DNA from 4 places in the Arthrobacter sp. NPDC057259 genome. Region 3 is predicted to be linked to each of the others. Evidence: riboswitches for the same ligand, from Rfam matches in the RefSeq annotation. Region 3 holds a riboswitch; each other region holds the start of a gene.
The links. Region 3 has a riboswitch for S-adenosylmethionine ahead of ACFUCU_RS09780 (homoserine O-acetyltransferase). Riboswitches for the same ligand answer to the same signal wherever they lie in the genome.
Positions count from the first base shown of each region.

Region 1: linked by a shared signal. The riboswitch ahead of ACFUCU_RS11375 (methionine ABC transporter ATP-binding protein) and the one ahead of ACFUCU_RS09780 (homoserine O-acetyltransferase) in region 3 are both predicted to bind S-adenosylmethionine.
Region 2: linked by a shared signal. The riboswitch ahead of ACFUCU_RS06145 (DUF1737 domain-containing protein) and the one ahead of ACFUCU_RS09780 (homoserine O-acetyltransferase) in region 3 are both predicted to bind S-adenosylmethionine.
Region 4: linked by a shared signal. The riboswitch ahead of ACFUCU_RS00180 (aminotransferase class V-fold PLP-dependent enzyme) and the one ahead of ACFUCU_RS09780 (homoserine O-acetyltransferase) in region 3 are both predicted to bind S-adenosylmethionine.

Region 1 covers NZ_JBHUYA010000006.1:113,491-115,680, reverse strand. The annotation lists gene ACFUCU_RS11380 (methionine ABC transporter permease) at 1-504, opposite strand, end outside; gene ACFUCU_RS11375 (methionine ABC transporter ATP-binding protein) at 497-1,309, opposite strand; SAM riboswitch class I at 1,449-1,538, opposite strand; gene ACFUCU_RS11370 (CoA-binding protein) at 1,614-2,039, opposite strand.
Region 2 covers NZ_JBHUYA010000003.1:56,882-59,071, reverse strand. The annotation lists gene ACFUCU_RS06150 (PIG-L deacetylase family protein) at 1-104, opposite strand, end outside; SAM riboswitch class IV at 571-683, shown strand; gene ACFUCU_RS06145 (DUF1737 domain-containing protein) at 787-1,029, shown strand; gene ACFUCU_RS06140 (rhodanese-like domain-containing protein) at 1,026-1,433, shown strand; gene ACFUCU_RS06135 (O-succinylhomoserine sulfhydrylase) at 1,430-2,190, shown strand, end outside.
Region 3 covers NZ_JBHUYA010000005.1:98,635-100,824, forward strand. The annotation lists gene ACFUCU_RS09780 (homoserine O-acetyltransferase) at 1-1,072, opposite strand, end outside; SAM riboswitch class IV at 1,086-1,201, opposite strand; gene ACFUCU_RS09785 (bifunctional o-acetylhomoserine/o-acetylserine sulfhydrylase) at 1,386-2,190, opposite strand, start outside.
Region 4 covers NZ_JBHUYA010000001.1:41,755-43,944, forward strand. The annotation lists gene ACFUCU_RS00180 (aminotransferase class V-fold PLP-dependent enzyme) at 1-1,330, opposite strand, end outside; SAM riboswitch class IV at 1,366-1,479, opposite strand; gene hisN (histidinol-phosphatase) at 1,577-2,190, opposite strand, start outside.

The DNA.
Region 1 (2,190 bases), on a different contig from region 3:
CCCGGCCATCGCCGAGTAGGAGATGAAGCTGACGGTCATGATGGTGATGGAGCTGACCAGTCCCGGCCGGGCCTCCACCAGCAGCACGTCCCGGACAATCTGGGACCGGCTGGCTCCCATCGAGCGGGCGGCCTCCACCACGCCGCTGCCGAGCTGGCTGAGGTTCTGTTCCACGAAGCGGGCGAAGTACGGGATGGCGTTGATGGTCAGCGGGACGATCACCGCGGCCGTGCCGATGGTGGTGCCCACGATGAAGCGGGTCACCGGGATGATGGCGATCAGCAGGATCAGGAACGGGAAGGACCGGACCAGGTTGACCAGGCCGTCCAGGACCCGGTGGAGCCGGGGCCGGTGCCGCAGCCCGCCGGGGCCGATCGTGTAGAGCCAGACGCCCAGCGGCGTGCCGATCAGGACGGCCAGCGGGATCGCGACCAGCAGCATGGCCAGGGTCTGGCCCATGGCGGCGCCGATTTCGGGCAGGACCGATAGGATGCGCTCAAGCATGGATCAGGCCTTTCGGGGCGGGGCCGGCCGGGGCGGCTGCCCGGTGGGGCCGGTTCAGCTCGATGGCGTCGGAGACCAGGTACCGCCCGATCGAGGTGGCGGGGTGGAAGCCGGGGCGTTCGAGCTCGGCCAGGTCGAATTGCTCGACGATCCGGCCGTCCTCCATGACCGCGACGTTGTCCGCGATGGCCTTGATGACGTTCATTTCGTGCGTGACCACCACGATCGTGATGCCGAATTCGGCGTTGACGTCCGCGAGGTACTGCAGCACGGAGGCGGTGGTCCGGGGGTCCACGGCCGACGTCGGTTCGTCGCAGAGCAGGACCTTCGGCTCCGTGGCCAGCGCCCGGGCGATGGCCACCCGCTGCTTCTGGCCGCCGGAGAGCTTCGCGGGGTAGCTGGCGGCCTTGTCCGCGAGGTCCACGATGGCCAGGGCGTCGGCCGCCCGGCGCCGGCGTTCGGCCTTCCCCACCCCGGCGAACTTCAGTGAGAGCTCCACGTTCTCCTGCGCGGTGAGGTTGTTGAGCAGGTTGAAGTGCTGGAAGATCATGCCGATTCCGTGCCGGCTGCTGCGCAGTTCCGGCTCGCTCAGGGCGGTCAGGTCCACGCCGTCGACCAGGACCCGGCCCGAGGTGGGGCGTTCGAGCAGGTTGATGTTGCGCAGCAGCGTGGATTTGCCGGCGCCGGAGAACCCGATGATGCCTTGGATCCGGCCGCGCTCCACGGTGAGGGTGACGTCGTCGACGGCGGTGAACCGGCCATCCTTCGACCGGAACGAGGTGCTGACATTCTGGATCTCGATCACAGCGGACCGCCCGCGATCCGGGCCGGCGCTGCCGTCGTTGTGGTGTTCATGATTCCTCCGGGGCTCGCCCGAGGAAAGCCTCATCCCCCGGCGCCGGGGCAGCGCAAAGCGCGGCCTCTCGGGTCCGTGGAACAGTGGTTCTCCATCGGTCCTGGCGGTAGCACCGTCCTCATCGAGGGGGTTGCTGCGGCGTCACGGAGCCAGGTCTCTCAGCCGCTCGGGATGGTTACCCCACGAATCTGGCACACGCCCGGCCGAGGTGAAAGCGGCGCGTCACACGCCGTAAAGCTCCCGTCAGTCCCGGTTAAAGGCCCAGGAGCGGCGCTTCCCTGGCCGGGCAGGCGTTCATGACGACGTCCAGCCCGGCGGCCTTGGCGCGTTCGGCCGCGGCCTCGTCGATGACGCCCAGCTGCAGCCAGACGGCGCCGGCGCCGGCGGCAATCGCCTGGTCCACCACGTCGCCGACGCGTCCGGAGTTCACGAAGCAATCCACGACGTCGATGGGCCGCTTCTCCGCCGGGATTTCCGCCAGCGAGCGGTAGCCGGCCTCTCCGTGCACGTCGTCGCCGGGCAGGTTGACCGGGATGATGTCCATGCCCAGGCGGTCGCGGATGAACAGCGACGTGTCGTAGGCAGCACGCCATTGGTTGGTGCTCAGGCCCACGATGGCCCACCGGCCCTTGGTGCGCAGGAGGCGTTCGACGACGGCGGGATCGTTCACGTGGCTCATGCGGCCAGCCTACGTCCGCCGGCAGCACCACCGCAGTAGGCAAACCCACCCCGGGCGCTGTGCCGAATTTCTGATCGAACCAGGCGCCTCCCGTCCGCAGGTTTCCGAATATTACGCGCCCATTTGGCGAAAATCCGCCGTTCGGTTTTAG
Region 2 (2,190 bases), on a different contig from region 3:
AGTTCGGGACGGCGCAGGCGGCGGTGGAACCAGGATTTCCCCACCGCCGCTGCGACCAGCAGCGCAATCAGCAAGACGATTATCAAGACGTAAATCGAGACCATGAATCTTTCCAGTTCTTCTTCGAGGTGCCGGCCGCCCCCAGTGCTGCGCCGGACAAAATGATGGATCTGCAACCCGCCCGGCAGAGGCTGCCGGGTTCTGGAGGGAAGGATTGCTTGTCAAAGAACCGGTCCGCGGTATCCCGGCGGAGACGTCAAAACCCATGCGCCAGCGGCACTGCGCAAACGGCCGGAAGCGGCCGCGCAGCGGGTGCTGAAAAGGCGTATGCGGTATGTGGAGACCCAGCTGAGACCTTGGACTGCCACTTCAGTAAACGTGACGCCCCTATCGGAAAACCCGAGTAGGCAATACCCGAAAAGCATTCGGCCACCGCGGACGGAACCGGCTTTTTGTACTCGATCACGACGGGCGCGATACTCGGTCGGCCTACGGCGGACGGCCTCCCGTGACCGAACATGACGGGGCCGACGCGCGGGCGCGGGCCCCGGGGTGTTAGGTTTTTTGCAGAGTAATGAGAACCGGTGCCAAGCCCTGACTGGCCGGTCGGCAACCCTCCTTTTGCGGCGGGGTGCCTCAGGTGACTACTCGGCAATCGACCATTCGAGCTGCAAGCGTGAACGTAAGGAGTTTGTCGTGTCCGACGCGACCCCGCCCCCAGTCCCCACCCCCGGAGCCGGCACCCCGGCCAACCCTCCCGCGCAGGCCGCAGCGCCCGCGGAGCGGCTGGCCTACCGGCTGCTGACCGGCCCAGACGACCGCAGCTTCTGCGAGCGGATCTCGGCCGCCCTTGCCGAGGGGTATGTGCTGCACGGCAGCCCGGCCGCAACCTTCAATGGCACATCGGTGATCGTGGCGCAGGCACTGGTGCTGCCGGCCGCCGTCGCGGAGGCGGACGCCGCGGTGGCCCGCGCCGTCGACGCCCTGGAGTTCGACGGTCTGGAATCCGAAGGGCAGGCGGGGGCATGAGCTACGCCGGGGACCTGACCCCGCAGGCGGCCTGGGAACGGCTGCAGTCCGGCGCGGTGCTGGTGGACGTCCGCACCCGGGCCGAGTGGGCCCAGATCGGGATCCCGGCGACCGGCGGGGCGGCCGCGGAGCCGGTGTTCATCGAGTGGACCCGGGCCGGCGGCGTGCCGAACGAGGACTTCCTGGACGAGCTCCGGCAGCGCGTCCCGGCCGACGCCGAGCTGCTCTTCCTCTGCCGGTCCGGGGCCCGCTCCGTCGCGGCGGCAGGGGCTGCGACGGCGGCGGGGTTCACCGTCTACAACGTGCTGGACGGCTTTGAGGGCCAGCCGGATGAGGCCGGCGTCCGCCGCGTCAACGGCTGGAAAAACGTGGGCCTGCCGACCGACGGGACCCGCACCGCATGAGTTTCAATCCCGAGGCCGCGGACTGGAGCCCGGACACCCAGGCCGTCCGTGGCGGCCTGGACCGGACCGGCTTCCAGGAAACCACCGAGCCGATCTTCCTCAACTCCGGCTTCGTCTACGAATCCGCCGCCGCCGCGGAGCGGGCCTTCACCGGCGAGGACGAGCGGTTCGTTTACTCCCGCTACGGTAACCCCTCGGTGGCCACCTTCCAGGAGCGGCTCCGCCTGCTCGAGGGCACCGAGGCGTGCTTCGCGACGGCGTCGGGCATGTCCGCGGTGTTCACCGCTCTCGGCGCGCTGCTTGGGGCCGGTGACCGGGTGGTCGCCGCCCGGTCCCTGTTCGGGTCCTGCTTCGTGATCCTGAACGAGATCCTGCCGCGCTGGGGCGTGGAGACCGTCTTCGTCGACGGCCCGGACCTCGACCAGTGGCGTGACGCGCTCTCGACGCCGGCCACGGCCGTGTTTTTCGAGTCGCCGTCGAACCCGATGCAGGAGATCGTGGACATCGCCGCCGTGAGCGGGCTGGCGCACGCCGCCGGCGCCACCGTGGTGGTGGACAACGTCTTCGCCACCCCGCTGCTGCAGCGCTGCACGGACTTCGGCGCGGACGTGGTGGTCTACTCCGGCACAAAGCACATTGACGGCCAGGGCCGGGTGCTGGGCGGCGCGATCCTGGGCAGCAAGGAGTTCATCGAGGGCCCGGTCCGGCAACTGATGCGCCACACCGGACCCGCGCTGTCCGCCTTCAACGCCTGGGT
Region 3 (2,190 bases):
CCGAGATGACGTGCATGGGCACCTCCCCCGGCAGGGCCGCCGCGAGCTCCCGGGACTGTTCGGGAAAGTACAGCCGGTCCGAGTCCACGGCGGCGATGAAGAACTCGGCGGTGGCCCCGGCGAGCGCCTGCCGAAGGCTTCCGCGGCCACGGGCGACGTCGTGGCTCATCAGCGCCTCGGTGATCGCGATGTAGCTGTTGGCGTCGAAGCGCTGCACCAGTTTGTTGCCCTGGTGGTCCAGGTAGCTCTCCACCTGGTAGCGGCCGCGGCCGGACAGCGGCCCGGGCGCGAGCGGTGTCTCGCCGTCCTGGCCGGTCCGGCCGAAGCGGCCCTCCAGTTCGGCGGCCGAGCGGTAGGTGATGTGGGCGATCCGCCGGGCCAACGCCAGGCCGTCATGCGGCTCGGGGCCGCCGTAGTAGTCGCCGCCATTGAAGCGCGGGTCCTGCCGGATCGCGAGGGTCTGGGCCTGGGCGAAGGCGATCTGTTCGGCGGTGCTGTAGGCGCCGACGGCGATCACGGCGCAGCGGCGCACGCGTTCCGGGTAGCTGACGGCCCACTCCAGGGCCCGGGCGCCGCCGAGGGAGCCGCCGAGCACGGCGTGCCATCGGTGGATGCCCAGCGCGTCGGCCAGCCGGGCCTCGGCGGCGGTGCTGTCGCGCAGGGTGACGAGGGGGAAGCGGGATCCCCAGGGCCGGCCGTCGGGCGCCGGCGTGGACGGGCCGGTGGAGCCGTAGCAGCCGCCGAGGATGTTGATGGACACCACGAAGTACCGGTCCGTGTCCACGGGCGCGCCGGGGCCGGCGAGCTGTTCCCACCAGCCGGGCTCCCCGCCGGCGCCGCGGGTGACGTGGGTGTCCCCGGTCAGGGCGTGCTCGATCAGGACGGCGTTGGAGGCGTCCGCGTTCAGGGTGCCCCAGGTCTCGTAGGCGAGCACCACCTCCGGCAGGACGGCGCCGGATTCGAGTTCCAGGGCGCCGACGGACAGGTACCGCACGGTGCCTTCGGGGGCGGCGGCGTTTCCTGCTGCGGGACTGGTGGCGGGTACACCCGTTCGGGTGACGGCAATCGTCATGTTAAAAGACCTCACTTCGCGCTTGCCTGCCGTCAGTTGACCGGCAGGCCAGGTCTTCACCCGGGGCACCCCGCCGCAAAAGGAGGGTTGCCGGCCAGCAAGCCGGGGCTGTCGCTGGCACTCATGACCTGCACCGAGTGTACGAAACAGGGCGGCGTCCTGGCGAAGATTGTGACTTCCATGTGACAGCCGCCCGCCCGGCCGCGCCGTTTCCCCCACCTTTGAAGGCCAAGGCCGGCGGGTCGCCGCGGACACGCCGCGCCGGCCGCCGTCGGGCCCGCAAAGGTGGGGAAATCCGGCGGGGGTCCCGGGCCTAGCCGGCCTTCGCGGCGCGGAAGCCGGCGTCGAGGTCCGCCAGGATGTCGTCGATGTGCTCCAGGCCCACCGAGAGCCGGACCAGGCCCGGGTGGACGCCCGCCACCGCCTGCTGCTCCGGGCTGAGCTGGCTGTGCGTGGTCGACGCCGGGTGGATCACCAGCGAGCGCACGTCGCCGATGTTCGCCACGTGCGAGTGCAGCTCCAGGGCGTCGACGAAGCGTTTGCCGGCCTCCACTCCCCCGGCGATGACGAAGGAGACGACGGCGCCCGTGCCGCGCGGACCGTATTTCCGGCCGCGCTCGTACCAGGGGCTCGAGGGCAGCCCCGCGTAGGCGACCGATTCGACGTCCTCCCGGCCCTCCAGCCATTCGGCCACCCGGGTGGCGTTGGCGACGTGCCGCTCCACCCGCAGGCTCAGCGTCTCGATGCCCTGGGCGATCAGGAAGGCGTTGAAGGGCGCGACGGCGGAGCCGAGGTCGCGCAGCAGCTGGACCCGGGCCTTGAGGATGTAGGAGAGGTTGGCCCCCAGTGCGCCGTCCGCGCCCAGGTCCCGGGCGTAGACCAGGCCGTTGTAGCTGGGGTCGGGGGTGTTGAAGCCGGGGTACCGCTCCGGGTCCGCGCCGAAGTCGAACTTTCCGGAGTCCACGATCACACCGGCGATCGCCGAGCCGTGGCCGCCCAGGTACTTCGTGGCCGAGTGCACCACGATGTCCGCGCCCCACTCCAGCGGACGGATCAGGTACGGCGTGGCGAGGGTGTTGTCCACGATCAGCGGCACCCCTGCCTGGTGGGCCACGTCC
Region 4 (2,190 bases), on a different contig from region 3:
TCGCCGGTACCCAGCGCCCGGCATCCACCAGGTAGTCCCAGCCCAGGCCGTCCCGCCGCAGCGTCCGCAGCGCGGCCAGCAGCCGCTCGGCGTCCTCGAGCCGGGAGCCCAGGCCGAAGCTGGCCCGCAGCGACCCGGCGGGCAGGCCCAGCCGCTTGAGCAGCGGATGCGCGCAGAACCTGCCGTCCCGCACACCGATCCCGTGCTCTGCGGACAGGTACGCGGCGACGAGACCGGCGTCGTACCCCGCGACCGAGAAGTTCACGACGCCGATGGTGCCGTGGCCCTCCCCGTGGTCGGTCTCCTCGAAGATGTGGTGCACGCTCACGCCGTCGATCTCCCGCAGGCCGTCGGCCAGGAAGGACCGGATGGCATCCTCGTGGCCGTGCCAGGATGCTTCGTCCAGGGCCGCGACCGCCTGGGTGGCGCGGGCCAGGGCGGCCGCGCCGAGGACGTTGGGGGAGCCGCCCTCGTGCCGGGCAGGTCCGGTGGTCCAGCTGACGGCGTCCAGCCGGGCGTCGCGGACGGCGCCGCCGCCGGCCAGGTGCGGCGTCCCGGCGTCGAGCCAGTCCGGCCGCCCGACCAGGACACCCGCGCCGAAGGGTGCGTAGAGCTTGTGCCCCGAGAAGGCGACGTAGTCGATGCCGTCGGCCGCGACGTCGATGCGGCGGTGCGGGGCCAGCTGCGCGGCGTCGACGACGATCCGGGCCCCGTGCTCGTGCGCCAGCGCCGCGAGCTCGCGGACGGGCAGGATCTCGCCGGTGACATTCGACGCGCCCGTGACCGCGAGGAGGCTGATGCCGCCGGTTGCCAGCTCGGCCCGGAGCCGCGCCAGCGTCCCGGCGAGGGTAGGCGCGGCGACGACGCTGCGGTGCGGAACCCCCTGCCACGGCAGCAGGTTCGCGTGGTGTTCGATGTCCAGGTACAGGACCTCGCCCAGGTGCCGGCCGCCGGCGGTGGGCAGGCACCCGGCCAGGAGGTTCAGCGAATCGGTGGTGTTCCGGGTGAAGATGACCGCGTCGTCGGCCCGGCCGCCGACGAAGTCCCGCACAATGGTCCGCGCGTTCTCGTAGACCGAGGTGCTCAGCTGGGAGGCGTAGCCGGCGCCGCGGTGGACGCTGGCGTAGTAGGGCAGGATCTCGTTGAGGTACGCGGAGACCACAGACAGGGCAGGGGCCGAGGCGCCGTAGTCCAGATTGGCGTAGCGGACCTGGCCGCCCTGGATCAGCGGCGCCTGGATCTCGGCGCCGGTCACGGCGGCCAGCGGGGCGCGCGCGGCGGATACAGCCGTGGAGATGGATGCTGGGGACGAAAAAATGGCAGTCGACATGGGACCTCGCTCGAGAAAGGACCCCGCGTGCAGGGGATCCGCGCTTGCCGGGTCCGCTCCGGACCGGCCAGGTCGTCACCCGGGGCACCCCGCCGCGAAAGGAGGGTTGCCGGCCAGCAAACCGGGGTTTAGCGCTGGCACTCGTGACCTGGTTCGAGCCTAGGACACATTGCCGCGCCCCGGAAAGGGGCGCGGCAATGTGAAGCGCTGTGTTACGCGGAACCGGCCCTTAGGGAAGGCGCGGTTTTAGAGCAGGTCGTCGAGGTTCGGATTGAGCCGCTTAAGAACCTCGGAGTGCAGGATCGAGTTCGTGGCCAGGGCGTTGCCGCCGAACGGGCCGTCCTCACCCTCGAGGGAGGTGAACCGGCCGCCGGCCTCGGTGACGATCGGGACCAGGGCGGCCATGTCGTAAAGGTTCAGTTCCGGCTCGCAGGCGATGTCGACGGCGCCCTCGGCCACCAGGCAGTAGGACCAGAAGTCGCCGTAGGCGCGGGTGCGCCAGACTTCCTCGGTCAGGCCCAGGAATTCGTCGAGGTTGCCGCGCTGCTTCCAGCCGCCCAGGCTGGAGTAGGAGAGGGAGGCGTCGGAGAGGTCTGAGACGTTGGAGACCCGCAGCCGGGTTGCGGCGGCCAGCGAACGGCCCGTGTAGGCGCCGGCGCCCTTGGCGGCCCACCAGCGCTTGCCGAGGGCAGGGGCACTAACGACGCCGACCACCGGCTCGCCCTCGTCTACCAGGGCGATGAGGGTGGCCCAGACGGGGACGCCGCGCACGAAGTTCTTGGTGCCGTCGATCGGGTCGATGATCCAGCGGCGGGAGCCGTGGCCCGAGCTGCCGAATTCCTCGCCCAGGACGGCGTCGC